2 regions of the Geobacter sp. DSM 9736 genome follow, and region 2 is predicted to be linked to the other one. Evidence: riboswitches for the same ligand, from Rfam matches in the RefSeq annotation. Region 2 holds a riboswitch; the other holds the start of a gene.
The links. Region 2 has a riboswitch for S-adenosylmethionine ahead of CFB04_RS02985 (PLP-dependent aspartate aminotransferase family protein). Riboswitches for the same ligand answer to the same signal wherever they lie in the genome.

Region 1 (8,299 bases), 900 kb from region 2:
GATTAGAAAATGATCATGCACCATCGACTGCTCATTCTCGGCTCCGGCCCGGCCGGCTATACCGCAGCGATATATGCAGCAAGAGCCAACCTGAACCCCGCCCTGATCACCGGCCTGCAGCAGGGGGGGCAGCTCATGACCACCACCGCCGTCGACAACTGGCCCGGCGATCAGGAAGGGGTGCAGGGCCCAGACCTGATGGAGAGGATGCGCCTCCACGCCGAGCGGTTCAATACAACGTTCATCATAGATCACATCAGTAAAGCAGACCTGAACCAGCGTCCGTTCCGCCTCGAAGGAGATGCCGGCGTCTACACCTGCGATGCGCTCATCATCGCGACGGGAGCTTCCGCCAGGTACCTCGGCCTCCCCTCAGAAGAGAAGTTCAAGGGGAAAGGGGTCTCCGCATGTGCCACCTGTGACGGCTTTTTCTATCGCGGCAAACCGGTGGCCGTCATCGGGGGGGGGAACACTGCGGTAGAAGAAGCTCTCTATCTCTCCCACATCGCGAGTCATGTGACAGTGGTTCATCGCCGCGACAGGCTCCGTTCCGAAAAAATCATGGCCGACAAACTCATCGAGCGGACGAAGCAGAATGTGACCATCGAGTGGAACCACGAGCTCGATGAGGTCCTCGGCGACGAAACAGGAGTCACGGGAGTGCGCCTCAGGCATTCCAGCGGCTCGACCAAGGAAATTCCCGTGCACGGCGCCTTCATCGCAATCGGCCACACACCTAACACGCAGATCTTCGCCGGACAGCTCGACATGGAGAATGGCTATATCCGGACACTCTGCGGCCCCGAAGGAAACTATACCGCCACGAGCATCCCCGGAGTTTTCGCTGCCGGGGACGTCCAGGACTCGGTCTACCGGCAGGCGATAACCTCCGCCGGCACTGGCTGTATGGCAGCCCTGGATGCGGAGCGATACCTGGACATGCATAAAAGCTAGTCTTTCCCCGTCTCAGCTCAGGTAACAGCTTCAGCCATTTCAAAGACCATGGTGCATGCCGCCTTATGAAAGGGAAATGATGCTTGCCAAGGTACTCAGCAGCGCCCTGCTCGGCATCGATGCAATCCTGGTCGACGTGGAGGTGGACATCGCCCAGGGGCTCCCCCAGTTCGCAACGGTCGGTCTTCCTGACGGCGCGGTCAAGGAAAGCAAAGACCGCGTCAAATCGGCTCTGAAAAACTCCGGCTACGAGTTTCCGAATCGAAGGATCACGGTAAATCTAGCCCCCGCAGACATCCGAAAGGAAGGCGCCGCCTTCGACCTCCCCATCTCCATCGGCATCCTTGCCGCAACCGGCGTCGTAAAGGACCACCGTCTGAGGAACTACCTGCTCCTCGGCGAACTCTCCCTCGATGGACGGATAAAACCGATACGGGGTGCCCTCCCGGTAGCAGTCGCCGCCCGAGCCAGCAATCTCGCGGGCATCATCGTTCCAAAGGACAACGCCGGTGAAGCTGCCGTAGTCGAAGGAGTCGACATCATCGGCGTAACAGAACTGGCCGAGGTGGTTCAATTCCTGAACGGCGAGCTGGATTTGAATCCGCACCGTGTCGACGTTCAGTCGCTATTCCGGCAGAACGCAGAATATGGGGATGATTTTTCCGAGGTGAAAGGCCAGGAGCACGCGAAGCGCGCCCTGGAGGTCGCGGCCAGCGGTGGGCACAACATCCTGATGATCGGCCCTCCCGGCTCCGGCAAAACCATGCTGGCCCGACGTATTCCCTCCATCCTCCCCCCAATGTCCTTCGACGAAGCAATCGAAACGACCAAGGTCTATAGCGTCATGGGACTGCTCGACAGAGACAAGGCTCTTATCGCCAGCCGTCCCTTCCGCTCGCCTCATCATACCATATCCGATATCGGACTGATCGGCGGCGGCAACTCCCCGAGGCCCGGGGAAGTCTCCCTATCCCACAACGGCGTGCTCTTCCTCGACGAGCTTCCGGAATTCAAGAAACATGTCCTGGAGGTGCTACGCCAACCGCTGGAGGATGGGCGGGTCACCATCTCCCGTGCCCTCACCTCGATGACCTACCCCTCCCGCTTCATGCTGGTCAGCGCGCTCAACCCTTGCCCCTGCGGCTATCTCGGCGATCCCCTTCATCAGTGCTCCTGCACACCGATCATGGTGCAGCGGTACCGTTCCCGGATTTCGGGGCCGCTGCTCGACCGGATCGACATCCACATCGAGGTTCCTGGTGTCAAGTATCGTGATCTCTCCGACAGCCGTGATGGGGAAACCTCGATTGACATCGGCAAGCGGGTGGAGCAGTCAAGGCTTCTCCAGCAGGAGCGGTTCAGGGGCACCAAAGTACACTGCAACTCGCAGATGACGCCACGCCTCATCAAGAAGCACTGCGAACTCGACGAAGCAGGACACCGCCTGCTCGAACTAGTCACGGACCGCCTCGGCCTCTCCGCGCGCTCCTATAACAGGATCCTCAAGGTTTCACGGACCATAGCCGACCTGGCGGGGAGCGATCGAATCCGCGACAACCACATATCGGAAGCTATCCAGTATCGTAGTCTCGACCGGAAAACCGAGTAACCGCTACGCCCGCATCCTCTCCCTTACGACCGAATGGTGCCCCCGGTCGGCGTCATGAGCATGCGCCACGTCATGGGCCGCCTTCTTGCTCCTCAGCCATTCCGTTATCGCTCCACAGCCGTCCGTGCATTCAGGAAGATATTCATAGTCGGTGTTGTCGAAATCCATCGCCCCCCCCTCTCCCGTTGCAGCCGCTCTCATTGCAGAACAGCGGCTGTACGTCAATTGTACCAGCTCGGAAGGGCGGTTCAAGGCGTGGTACTGCTTACCTAATCACCCCGATTGACTATGACCGCAGGCATGATACCTAATAAGAATAATCATGAACAAAAGCTAAAGGCACTTCTACAAGAAGGCGATACACTGTTAGGCGGAGGAAACGTTAAAAAGTTCTTGCCCCGCCATCACATTATGATATAGATAAAAAAATTTATTATGACTAAAACGGAGAAGCCATGAATATCCATGAATACCAAGCGAAGGAAATTCTCAGCTCCTACGGCATACCGGTCCCCCGCGGTCGCGTAGCCCTCACCTCCGACCAGGTCGAGAGGACGGCTAAGGAGATGGGGGGACGGTGCGTCGTCAAGGCACAGATTTATGCGGGGGGAAGGGGAAAAGGAGGAGGTGTAAAGCTGGTCCATCACCCCGAGCAGGCCCAGGAACTCGGCAAGGAACTGTTCGGCCGCAGGCTGGTAACGCCGCAGACAGGGCCGGAAGGGCTGCGGGTACGACGGATCCTAGTGGAAGAGGCGGTGGAGATTGCACGCGAGTTCTACCTCTCCATAACCCTTGACAGAGAGACATCCCGCTACTGCCTCATCGCTTCGGCGGAAGGAGGGGTGGAAATAGAAGAGGTGGCTAGACGCTCGCCGGACAAGATACATGTTCTTACCATCGACCCCTATACGGGACTGCGCCCCTATCAGGCAAGGAAAATCGCCATCGCTCTAGGTCTCAAGGGAAGCATCTGCGAGGACTGCGTGGAGCTCATCCTCAACCTGTACCGCTGCGCCCTGGAGAAGGACTGCTTCCTCGTAGAGATAAACCCTCTGGTTATCACCAAGGCGGGCTGGCTGATGGCAATGGACGCCAAGATCAACTTCGACGACAACGCGATGTTCCGGCACCGGGAATACCCGGACATGCTCGATTATTCCCAGCTCGATACGCTGGAGATCAATGCGAGCAAGTATGACCTCTCCTACATAAAGCTCCAGGGCAACGTAGGATGCATGGTCAACGGAGCGGGCCTCGCCATGGCAACTCTGGACGTCCTCAAGGAATTCGGTGCCGAACCGGCGAATTTCCTGGATGTAGGGGGTGGAGCAACGCGGGAGAAGGTAGCGGAAGCCTTCAAGATCATCCTTCAGGACGCCGACGTCAAAGGAGTATTCGTCAACATCTTCGGCGGCATCATGCGCTGCGACATCATAGCACAGGGGATCATCGAAGCCGCCTCGGAGGTTCACTGCACACTTCCGATAGTGGTACGGATGGACGGTTCGCAGGTGGAAGAAGGAAAGAAACTGCTTCTTGAATCAGGGCTGAATGTACAGGTGGGGGAAAACCTGGGGGATGGCGCTGCCAGAATAGTAGCAATGCTCAATCACGACAAGCACGAGGAAGCCTGAAACGCACCATCAGACAGGAGAGAATGCAATGGCGATATTATTGAACAGTGAATCAAAGGTTCTCGTGCAGGGCATAACCGGCCGCAGCGGCCTCTTCCACACCCAGCAGTGCCGCGATTACGGCACCAAGATAGTCGCCGGGGTAACCCCGGGCAGGGGTGGCGTACACATCGAGGGGATTCCGGTGTTCGATACCGTCGAGGAAGCCGTGCATTACACGCAAGCGACGGTCTCCATGATTTTCGTTCCGCCCCCTGCTGCCGCAGACGCCATACTGGAAGCGGCAGATGCAGGAATAGACCTCGCTGTGTGCATCACCGAGGGGATTCCGGTGCGCGACATGGTACAGGCCCGGCGAATACTTGACGGGAAAAAGATGAAGCTGATCGGCCCCAACTGCCCAGGTGTCATCACTCCCGGGCAGTGCAAGGTAGGCATCATGCCGGGATACATTCACAAGCCGGGTAAAATCGGCGTCGTGTCCCGCAGCGGAACGCTCACCTATGAGGCGGTAAAGCAGTTGACCGAAGTGGGTCTAGGCCAGTCTACCTGCGTCGGCATCGGAGGTGATCCCATCATCGGATTGAAGTTCATCGACGTATTGAAGCACTTCAATGAGGATGAAGAAACCGAGGGTGTTTTCATGATCGGAGAGATCGGCGGCGGGGCAGAAGAAGAAGCTGCTGAATGGATCCGGGAAAACATGAAAAAGCCGGTCGGTGCTTTCATCGCAGGAGTTACCGCCCCTCCGGGCAAAAGAATGGGGCATGCGGGGGCGATCATCACGGGCGGCAAGGGAAAAGCTGAAGACAAGATAAGAACTTTACAGGAATGTGGAGTCACGGTGTCGCAGAGTCCGACAAGGATGGGGCACGCCATGCTCCATGCTCTCGGACGAAAGGAGAAAAAATAGAGGAAGCAGGTGCCGCTGGTTTTCCGTTGACAAAGGCGCCGCCCTTTCGTTATTCTTCCCGCACAATTGAATACTCGCTTTCTTATAAAGAGTGGTGGAGGGATAGGCCCTGCGAAGCCACAGCAACCGGTCCGCCAGCGGACGCCAGGTGCTAAATCCTGCCGAAAGGCAAAGATGAGAAAGGCGCTGAACTGCCCATCCTGCCCCAAAGCCCCTTTTCATCATGAAAAGGGGCTTTTTTGTCGCTTGGAACCTACCTGACCAGACTGGAACTAAATGTACACCGGAATCGTTGAACCTCAATCCATAACCTTCGATGTAGACCTGCGACTGGAGAGCGGGCGGATTCTCGGCCCCATAACCCTTGCTTACGAGACCTACGGCGAACTGAACAGGGATCGGACCAATGCCATCCTCGTCACTCATGCATGGACAGGCAGTGCGCATCTGGCCGGAAGATACAACGCCGATGAAGCAAAGCCGGGATGGTGGGACGCTGTCGTCGGGCCGGGACGGCTGCTGGATACCGACCGCTACTGTGTAATCTGCTCCAACGTAATAGGCTCGTGCTACGGCTCGACCGGCCCGGCCTCCATCAATCCGAAAACCGGAAAGAAATACAACCTGTCCTTTCCGGTGGTCACGGTACGGGACATGGTGCGGGCGCAGAAACTCCTGATAGATCATCTTGGAATCGATAAGCTGCTGACCGTTCTCGGCGGCAGCATGGGAGGCATGCAGGCCCTGGAATGGGCAATCTGCTTTCCAGATCGTGTTGCTTCGGCCATTGCCCTCGCTACGACGCCCCGCCCATCCGCGCAGGCCATCGCCATGAACGCGGTGGCCAGATGGGCCATATTCAACGACCCAAGCTGGAAGAAGGGAGAGTACCGGAAGAATCCGAAGGACGGCCTGGCGCTGGCCCGCGGGATAGGACACATCACCTTTCTCTCCGATGAATCGATGACTGCCAAATTCGGCCGACGTTTTTCGGCGAAGGATGGGCAGTTCGACTTCTTCGGCCAGTTCGAAGTCGAAAGATATCTTACCTACAATGGCTACAACTTCGTCGATCGCTTCGACACCAACTCCTTTCTTTATCTGGCCAAGGCTCTGGATCTCTACGATGCGGCATTGGGATGCGACAGCCTGCATGAAGCTTTCGCGCCGGTACAGGTCCCCATCCAGTTCTTCGCCTTCACTTCCGACTGGCTCTACCCCCCTTATCAGACCGAGGAAATGGTGCAGGCCCTCCACGACCTGAAGAAAGACGCGGAATACCATCTGATCCCCTCTTCCTACGGCCATGATGCATTTCTGCTCGAACATGAGACCTTCGCGCCGCTCATACGTGCGTTTCTGGACAGGCTTGGCTAGCCGCGGCCCCCTTGCCTCCCCCTCTTTCTCATGGTATTTTCAGCGTATGCCTCGCAAGGAAGTACCATGAAAATCACCATACTCGGCAGCGGCACCTCCACCGGCGTCCCGATGGTCGGCTGCCGCTGCAATGTCTGCACCTCCACCGATCGACGCGACAAGCGTACAAGAGCTTCTATCCTCGTCGAAACCGAGGGACACTACCTCCTCGTCGACACTTCGACCGACCTGAGGAAGCAGGCCATACGCGCGGGAATTCCCCATATCGATGCAGTCTTCTTCACTCACGCCCATGCCGATCACATCCATGGCATAGATGACATGAGAGGATTTCATTTCATACATAAGAGGGTGATTCCCTGTTATGGGGAGAGGGAAACAATGGAAGCGATCATGGAGAAGTTCCCCTACATCTTTGACGGACTGGAACGGGCCGGCTATGCAAAGCTACTCCAACCTCACATCATTGAAGGCCCCGTAGCCCTTGCCGGATGCAGGATCACACCGGTCCCCCTTCGGCACGGCTCGATGCCCGCTACCGGCTACAGGTTCAACGATGCCGCGTACCTCACCGACTGCAGCCTGATTCCGGACACGTCGCTTCCCCTCCTCGAAAACCTCGAACTCCTAATCATCGACGGTCTGCGCTACACACCGCATCCGCATCATTTCAACATCGACGGCGCACTGGATATGGTCCGGAAGCTTAACCCCAAGCGGGCAATCCTGACCCACCTTACCCACGAAGTCCCATACAGTGATGGCCGCAATCTACCCCCCGGCATCGAGCTGGCCTACGATGGCCTCTCCATCGACTGCTCCTAGAGCCCCAGCCCTCTCCCACCTTGACACCACCTGAAGATTTCTTTACAGTGACCCTTCAGTGTAAAAATTTACTCAGCGAGAGCACACATGAAACGGCAACTTGTCCGTCTGCAGGAAAAAATCGAAGGGTATGGCAAGGAAAACCTTACCGAGATGCTGCACAGCGTCGTGGAAGGAATACGGACCGTCACGGGACGTGAAAGGGTGCGGGCGTATCTTGAGGATCTTACCCGCGGCTCTCTAACCTGCAGCTACGCTGCCGGGCCCTTTGCGAGCGAAGTGCGGGAAGTCACCTTTCCCATCATCTCCCGCTCGGCAATGGTTTCCAGCGTTTTTGCATCACAATATGCCACCGAATTCAGGGATACCCTGGGGCACGGCCCGGCACAGGACCGGGAATTCTGTTCAAGGTTCAACATCGCCTCGTCATATTTGATTCCGGTTACCAGCTACGGAAAATCGATAGGAGTGGTATGCATTGACCAGGACCAGCCGGGCGAAGTGCTCGGCGCCCGCGAAAAGTCATTGCTCAACGAGTTCGTCACCGGCATCGCCGATCGCATTGACCACGCCAGGATATACCATCAGCAGCTCCTGCTGGCCCGCAGGGTGGATGAATATAAAAAACGGGAAGCAGCAGGGTTCATGGTGAGATCCGCCGTCCGGCTCATCGACCGCCTGACCCTTGCCTCGGTGCTTGTCCCCTCCCATCACAGCAGCCAGGGTGCGCTGGAAATTCTTGCAAGCTATTCGGAAGATGTAGAGATGAAGGCTCTTTACGACCAGCAGGGGGCTATCGATCTGCAAAAGGGGAAGTCCCTCATATCTCAGTACGTAAGGGATGACGGGGTCATCTCTGACGACCGCCTGCTGCGCCCGATCTTTATTGCGGACCTCACACAGCACACCCTTCAAAAGCGCGCCTTAACGGAGCAGATGGCACTCCGCTCCCTCTACGTGGTTCCGCGTTACGAGCCTGCCACGAGG
Region 2 (8,299 bases):
TGGTATCGGTAAACCCGAACCGGCGGATGACGCATTTTCTGTCACAGAGCCTCCCCCTTGTCCGTGCCACCGATATGCAGGCCGCTGGATACAAGGGGAGCGGCACATCGGTTGCGGTCCTCGATACCGGCGTCAACTATTCACTCTCCGCTTTCGGCAGCTGTACGGCTCCCGGCGCCCCCTCCACCTGCAGGGTACCCTTCGCACGCGATTTCGCACCGGATGACGCCCGGCTGGACGATAACGGACACGGCACCAACGTTGCCGGCATCGTTCTCGGCGTCGCACCTCAGACCGATATCCTCGCGCTGGACGTCTTTCGAACCGACGGCTATGCCTACGACTCCGATCTTCTGGCGGCGCTGAACTGGGTCGTGCAGAACAGGGCGCTCTACAATATCACCGCCGTAAACATGAGCCTCGGTGGAGGCGCCTACTCCGCTCCCTGCCCCTCCGTCTCCCTCGCGACGGCCGTGAGCACGCTGAAATCGAACGGCATCCTCTCCGTCATCGCTTCCGGAAACGAAGCCCGTAACGGTTACATCGCCTATCCGGCCTGCATCCCCGGTGCAGTCTCAGTGGGCGCCGTCTACGACGGCAACCTCGGCCAGCGCACCTGGTCCGCCTGTACCGACATATCGACCGCTGCCGACCAGGTCACCTGCTTCACCAATATGGCCGGTTTCATATCCATGCTCGCTCCCGGCGCATGGTCTTCCGCTGCAGGATATACCTATGCAGGTACTTCTCAGGCGACTCCCCATGTAGCCGGAGCCGTAGCCCTGCTAAAAAGCGCCCACCCGCTGCTCTCCGCCGACAGCATAGCCGCCCGCCTCGCATCAACTGGTGACCAGGTCACCAACGTCCGGCAGGGTATGACGTACGTCAAGCCGCGCCTGAACCTCAAAAACGCACTCGCTTACCAGAAAATCGGCATATCCCCCGCATCGGCAAGCTTCGGCATGGTGGCCGCAGGGAACGTTTCACCGGCGCAGGCCATCACCATCTCCAACACGGGATCTGCGCCTCTCGTTCTTGGAACCCTCTCCCTTTCGGGTACAGGGGCCTCTTTCTTTTCCTTCGCCGCCGACGGCTGCTCCGGGGCCACTCTCTCCCCCCAGGCATCCTGCACCGTCTCTGTCTACTACCGCCCGACCGCGAGCGGCAGCCACGCAGCGTTCCTGGAAGTACCCTCCAATGACCCCGATTTCCCGCTGACATCCCTACCGCTAAGCGGTACCAGCAGGTACATGCTGACAGTAAACAGAAACGGTAGCGGAACGGTGGCGGGCACGCCGGCTGGAATTTCCTGCGGATCCTCGTGCAGCGCAGGCTATGCGCCCGGAACCGTAATTATCCTCACCGCAACTCCTGCAAGCGACTCCCTCTTCTCAGGGTGGAGCGGAAACTGTGCCGGTACTGGACCCTGCCAGATCACGATCAATGCTGACACTCAGGTTACCGCAAACTTCCTGTTGAAACCGCCGGCAATGGTCTCCTCCACGGCTTCTTACTTCACCACCCTCTCCGCAGCATATGCCGCCGCACCCGAAGGCGCCGTGATCGCTCTGCAGGATGCACTCTTCACGGAAAATCCTGCACTGGACAGGAACGTCGCCGTTACCCTCAATGGCGGCTACGATTCATCATTCGCGGGACGAACCGGGCTTACTCTCCTTCGTGGAACGCTGACGGTAAGCTCCGGCACTGTCACAATAGCAGATATCGTTATCGAATGACGTCAGAGCCGCGCCAGCAGTAAGCCAACAACACAATATTTGAATCTGCAAATTAAGCAATTTTTATTCCCTGGCAAATTCAAATCCCTATCCTTCTGATATCATTTCTTTTGCATAGCTTCCCCACCCCTTTATGCAGGCATAATCACCAGTCCTCTTCAGCGATTCAACGGCACCCAACGAAGCGTGGATCTGTATTTTCACTTTCCGTTGTTGACTAAGGGGCAAGCGCCGGTATGGTTGAAGTGATACAGCCCCCGGAGGTGTAAATATGGCTCGTGCGGCACATGCAATTACTCTTCTTGCAATGTCACTTCTTCTGACAGGATGCGGTGCCAGGTATGCACAGGTAGACAATGCGGCTGCCTTTCCCTACCGCTACGCCAACTTCGACTACCATCTGGCCTGGAGAACCACACAGCTGCCAGAGGGTCTCGCCATCGAAGGAACATTGAAAAACGTCCGTTACGCCGTCATTGAGAGTCTTCAGCTGACGGTCTCACTGCTTGGAAGGGACGGGGCTCTTCGGGCAAAGGAGACGGAAATACCCATACCGCAACACTCGCGGCAGGATGAGATCGTACCCTTCTCGATTATCCTGAAAAAGGGGGCTCCTGAAAAGGGAGATATCCTGGAATTCGCCATCCAGTACCGGGCAAGCGAAGGAGGAAAAGAAAACGGCCTCCTCTGGCTCACCACCGTCGAGGTCGATGCTGCTACAGGGGCACCGGTCGGCAGGTAGGAGTCTGGCCGGACCCGACCGGAGGTTGTTTCGGAGGTGATATGAAGCGGGTCGTCATCGTCGGCATAGGATTCGCCGGTCTGCATGCGGCAAGGGCACTCGCAGGGAGGGGGTTGGAGGTTGTCGTTGTGGACCGGGAGAATTTTCACCTCTTCCAGCCCCTCCTCTATCAGGTAGCAACGGCAGGACTCGAACAGGAATCGATTGCATACCCCGCACGCGCCATCATTCGCCACCGGGAGCATGTCTCCTTCAGGCTGAACGAGGTGTGCGGCATCGATTTCGACCGACGGGAGATCCTCACGCCTGACGGGCCCATCGGCTACGACTACGCCGTAATCGCCCCCGGCAGCATCACCAACTTCTTCGGAATGGAAAACATCAGGCGCCTCTCCTACGACCTGAAACGGCTCGACGAAGCCACCGATCTTCGAAGCCAGATACTCTCCTGCTTCGAAAAGGGGGAACGGGAGTCCGATCCGGCAAGGCGCCGGATGCTCCTTACCTTTGTTATTGTCGGTGGCGGGCCGACGGGAGTTGAATTCGCCGGAGCCCTGGCCGAACTCATCCATTTCGTGCTCGCCCGCGATTACCCCGGAATTCATACCCCCGACTGCCGAATTGTGCTGATCGAACTGGACAGGCTATTGAAGACGCTTCCGGAGCGGCTTCAGAAGTATGCGCACCGAAAGCTGACGGAGATGGGCGTTGAGGTCGTACTGGGAAGAAGGGTCGTAGATGCTCAACCGGACAGGGTGTTTCTGGATGATGGCAGCAGCATCGATGCCGCTACTCTTTTCTGGTCGAGCGGGGTGAGAGGCGCCCCACTGACCGATGCGATAGATTGCCGCAAAGGGCCACAGGGCAGGATCGTGGTGCTTCCGGATCTGACCATTCCCGGACACCCCGACGTCTATGTCGCAGGGGATGCGGCCTACCTGGAGCAGGATGGTGAGGGTCTTCCGATGGTGGCCCCCGTGGCGATGCAGCAGGGGGATTACGTGGGAAAAGCGATTCTCGCCCGCCAACGTGGAGACGTTATCCCGCCATTCCGATACCGGGACAAGGGAACAATGGCTACGATCGGCAGAAGTGCGGCGGTAGCGCAGATAGGGAAAGCAGGCTTTTCCGGATTCATGGCGTGGGTGTTATGGCTCGGACTTCATCTTTTCTATCTGATCGGGTTCCGGAACCGGCTTCTGGTTCTGCTTAACTGGTCCTACTACTACTTTTCCCATGAGCGGCAGGTCCGGCTGATAACGAGAGAGGGTGAAGGAGGCAAATGCGGATGACTAGCCAGATTTGCCCAGTGCGGCTCTAGCCGCTGCAATACGGAGTTCCTCCACCTGGTTCCGCTGCGTCTCGGCGCGTTCGATGAGGAGATCGTATTTCAGGACCTGAAGTGCGGGCACATCCTGTGCCGCAGCAGCCAACGCCCGCCACAGCAGGGCTTTCCCCTCGATGCCGGCGGAAAGCACATCCAAAGTCTGAAGGAGATGATAGTTTCCTGAAGGATCGTCCCCCCGAAGCTTCAGCTCCGAGAACTTCTCTCCAAGGTATGCGGTCGCCTTCCGGGTGCGGCTCTGTGAGATATCGAGCCGGAGCATGAGCGCTTCAAGCTCGCGCCGGTCAGCCGCGACCTCCTCCCGAAGCCTGGTCAGGACCTGCCCGGCCGCAGTCCCCTCCTGTTTCTTGATAAGGAAGTCGAACAGCTCAAGCGCCGTCACGGAGCCTGCCAGGTGGTCATTCAGATACGATGCAAGATCCTCGGTGGCCATAGCATGCCCTCCTCACCTCAAGTATACCAGAGGCTTTGAGGGCTGCGACATCAACAGACGTGAGACAGCAGTGCAACATCGAGGAGCAGGAGGAGGAACCGGCGGCGGAAGGGCGAGTAAGTTTAGTGCGGCGCCAGATTCGCGATGATTCCGTCGTCGGTGACGACCGATGGCCCGCAGACGTAGCGGCGCTACGTCGAGGAGCAGGAGGAGGAACCGACGGCGGAAGGGCGCGAATATGGCGCCGCGCTAGCAGTTGATGAGGCGGTCCATTTCTTCTATAAGATCCTCCGCATCCTCCAGACCAACGGAAAGTCTTACCAGGTTATCTCCGATACCACGGGCCGCCCGCTCGGCCGGAGGCATGGCGGCATGCGACATTTTTGCAGGATAGGAAATGATGCTCTCCACGCCACCAAGGCTTACGGCGAAGGAGGCAAGCCGCATCCCCTCCAGGAGCCGGCGCGTAGTCTCCAGCGAATCGAGAGTGAAGGAGAGCACGGCGCCCGGGCCGGAAGCCTGACGGGAGTGGACGTCAAATCCTGGATGATCCTTTAAGCCAGGGTAGAACACCTGGTCCACCCGTTTCTCTCCCGCAAGCCACCGTGCGATCTTTTCGGCACCCCGCTGGCTCTCCTCCATACGGACCTTCAGGGTCTTCAACCCGCGAAGCACAAGCCAAGAATCCTGAGGGCCGAGGACCGCCCCGAAGGCATTCTGGATGAAGCGGATGCGCTTCCCGAGTTCGGCGTCCCCAACGACTGCAAAGCCGCAGATGACGTCGCTGTGGCCGTTGAGGAACTTGGTGCCGCTGTGAAGCACCAAGTCGCAACCAAGCTCCAGGGGGCGCTGCAGGTACGGAGTCATGAAGGTGTTGTCCACCAGGGTAATGGCGCCGTGTGCCTTTGCAATGCGGGAAGCAGCAGCCAGATCGATGATCTTCATGAGGGGATTCGAGGGGGTCTCCAGGAAGAGCCCTTTCGTGTGGGGCTTGAATGCAGCCTCTATGGCTGCCGGGTCGGTCGCATCCACAAAGGTCGATTCGATTCCGAGACGCGAAAAGAGCTGGGTCAGGACGCGGAAGGTCCCGCCGTAGACATCCTCGCAGACAACCAGGTGATCCCCCGGCGAGAAGAGGAGAAGCGCGGAAGAGATGGCCGCCATTCCCGAGGCAAAGGCAAAGCCTCTGCTCCCCCCCTCCAACTGCGCCACGGCCTCCTCCACGGCTTCCCTCGTGGGGTTGTCAGAGCGTGCATAGTCATATTTTCCGAAATGGTCAACCGACTTCTGGGCGAAGGTCGAGGTCTGGTAGATCGGGACCGAAACGGCCCCTGTCCTTTCGTCGGTTTCTCCGGTGTGGATGATGCGGGTGCCAATTTTCATGCTGATGATTCCTCCTGAACTGATAGGTCCTATAGGTCTCATAGGACCTATTAGACCTATTCTCAATAGCCTGCCAATGCCTGGGCCAGGTCGGCGATCAGGTCGTCTGCGTCCTCGATCCCCACCGAAAGCCTCAGGAGCACGTCGTTTATGCCCAGCCGCGTACGCACCTCGGGGGGAATGTCCGCATGAGTCTGGACCTGCGGAAAGGTGATTAGGGTCTCGACCCCTCCGAGACTTTCGGCGAAGGATATCACATCGGTCTTCATAAGTAACGGCTCCACCTGATCGGGGCTCTCCACCTCAAAGGCGATCATCGCCCCGAATCCGCGCGCCTGCTTCTTCAGGAGATCGTGGCCGGGATGTTCTGCGAGCCCCGGATAGTACACCTTTCTGATCTTCGGATGACCGGAAAGCCACTCCGCGATCCGCAGGGCGTTCTCCTGCTGACGGTCGAGGCGCACAGAAAGGGTCTTCATGCCGCGAATCGTTAGCCAGGAATCCTGCGGCCCCAGCACTGCCCCCACAGAATTCTGATGGAAGTAGACCCGCTCGGCAAGGGTCGGGTCTTTCACCACCGCCAGACCTGAAACGGTGTCGTTATGTCCCGAGAGGTATTTGGTGCCGCTGTAGACGGTGATGTCCGCCCCAAGATCCAGCGGGCGCAGAAGGTACGGGGTAAGGAATGTGTTATCAACGATACAGAGAAGCCCCCGCTGGCGGCAAATGGCTGAGAGGGCGGCAATGTCGGCAACCTTGAGAAGCGGGTTGGTGAGGGACTCCACGAAGAGCGCCTTTGTCTCGGGGCGGATCGCTTCGCGTACAGCCGCGGTGTCGCTCGTATCGACGTAGGTGAAGGCGAGGCCGTACTGGGTGAGGATCTGGTCGAAGAGCCGGCAGGTACCGCCATAGAGATCCTCGGTGACGACGATATGATCGCCGCTTTTGAAAAGGAGGAGGATATTGGCGATGGCGGCCATCCCCGATGCGTAGGCGAAGCCTCTCGCGCCGCCGTCGAGACGTGCGATTCCCTCCTCAAGAGCCTGGCGGGTAGGATTCCCCGAGCGGGAATAATCATAGCCGGTGCTCTGCCCTAGCCCGGGGTGGCGGAAGGTTGCCGTCTGATAGACGGGGACGGTGACCGCGCCGGTGCGGGTGTCCCAATCGAGTCCGATCTGTGCTGCCTGGGTAGCGATGTTCATTGTTGCCTCCAAAATGAAAAATCCCCTTCCGGGGTTGGAAGAGGATTGTACACCTGGAGGTGCATCGCTCTTCCTTATCTCCCGGAACCGTCTGGTTCCGCAGGAATTGGCACCTTCCCTGACGGGAGGTTGCCGCGACGTCATCAGGCCTGTCCCTCGGTCGCTCTTGATAAGAAATTGCTTGTGGGCGTATGCCCTTTTTTGTACTCAAACGGTAAAGTATCTTTTTTTTCTTGTCAACAGATTATTTTGCGATCCGCTAAAGAATCACCACCTCTACCTGCAGCAAACCTCCTTGTTTTCATACAAGAACCCGGTCTCCCAGCACCGAGTGTTCAGATGTGAGCCTGTGACGAAAAAGAGCCAGCGAGCGCGGCTCCAGGTTGAAGACTTCTCCCCGCCTCATGGTAAGTACTCCCCCCTTCTCCTCCGGGTCCTGTATCGTGTATAGCTCCCCTTGGCTAAGCCTGCCCACGATACTTTCCCTGCCGATCGGGTCGGCGGTATCGAACACCAGTTCCCAACGAACTGAATCGCTGCGGGCCGGAAGGACGAAGGGGACTGCTTCCACGTGGGCGTTCAGAAGGATGAGGAACGTGTCGTCTTTAAGATAGTTCCCTTCCGAATCCACATCCTCCAGAGCGTCCCCCGCGAGGCGCAGACCGAAGCAGCGCATGTTGAAATCGCTCCGGTCGAACGCAACCTCTTCACCCGTGGAATAAAACCATGTCAGGTCCTTTATCTCCGAACTGCGGACGTTCTTTCCCTGGAAAAAATTGCGGCGGCGGAACACCGGGTGGCTCTTGCGGATCTGGATGAGAAGCCTGGTGAACTCCATCAGCGTCCGCCGCTCGTCGTCCAGATTCCAGTCTATCCAGGACAGCTCGTTGTCCTGACAGTAAGTGTTGTTGTTCCCCTTCTGCGTCCGGCCGATTTCGTCTCCGGCCTGAATCATCGGAACCCCCTGGGAAAGAAGGAGTGTCGCCAGGAAGTTCCGCTTCTGGCGGTTCCGCAGCGAGCGAACCGCCTGGTCCTCCGTAGGCCCCTCTACTCCGCAGTTCCAGCTCAGGTTGTCGTCCGGTCCGTCGCTGTTTCCCTGGAGATTGGCTTCGTTGTGCTTTTCGTTGTAACTCACCAGGTCGTGTAGCGTGAAGCCGTCGTGGCAGGTGATGAAGTTGATGCTCGCGTAGGGGCGTTTTCCTTCCCGGGTATATAAATCGCTGCTGCCGGTGAGGCGGTAGCACATATCGTACATCTGCCCCTCGTCGCTTCGCCAGAAGCGCCGGGCGGTGTCGCGATACCGGCCGTTCCACTCGGTCCAGAGGACCGGAAAGTTCCCCACCTGATACCCGCCCAGACCTACGTCCCACGGCTCCGCAATCAGTTTTACCTGGGAGAGGACGGGATCCTGATGAATGATGTCGAAGAAGGAGGAGAGTTTGTCCACCTCATGGA

Region 1: another riboswitch for S-adenosylmethionine. It lies ahead of CFB04_RS16680 (homoserine O-acetyltransferase); the one in region 2 lies ahead of CFB04_RS02985 (PLP-dependent aspartate aminotransferase family protein).

What each region holds. Positions count from the first base shown of each region.
Region 1 covers NZ_LT896716.1:3,701,632-3,709,930, reverse strand. Annotated here, with positions in the region: gene trxB (thioredoxin-disulfide reductase) at 10-954, shown strand; gene CFB04_RS16695 (YifB family Mg chelatase-like AAA ATPase) at 1,034-2,563, shown strand; gene CFB04_RS18155 (hypothetical protein) at 2,567-2,731, opposite strand; gene sucC (ADP-forming succinate--CoA ligase subunit beta) at 3,019-4,197, shown strand; gene sucD (succinate--CoA ligase subunit alpha) at 4,226-5,110, shown strand; SAM riboswitch class I at 5,190-5,291, shown strand; gene CFB04_RS16680 (homoserine O-acetyltransferase) at 5,387-6,487, shown strand; gene CFB04_RS16675 (GPMC system MBL fold metallohydrolase) at 6,554-7,312, shown strand; gene CFB04_RS16670 (GPMC system transcriptional regulator) at 7,400-8,299, shown strand, end outside.
Region 2 covers NZ_LT896716.1:645,577-653,875, reverse strand. Annotated here, with positions in the region: gene CFB04_RS03010 (S8 family serine peptidase) at 1-1,739, shown strand, start outside; gene CFB04_RS03005 (hypothetical protein) at 2,011-2,481, shown strand; gene CFB04_RS03000 (NAD(P)/FAD-dependent oxidoreductase) at 2,523-3,773, shown strand; gene CFB04_RS02995 (hypothetical protein) at 3,774-4,259, opposite strand; gene CFB04_RS02990 (PLP-dependent aspartate aminotransferase family protein) at 4,509-5,642, opposite strand; gene CFB04_RS02985 (PLP-dependent aspartate aminotransferase family protein) at 5,705-6,844, opposite strand; SAM riboswitch class I at 6,916-7,020, opposite strand; gene glgX (glycogen debranching protein GlgX) at 7,146-8,299, opposite strand, start outside.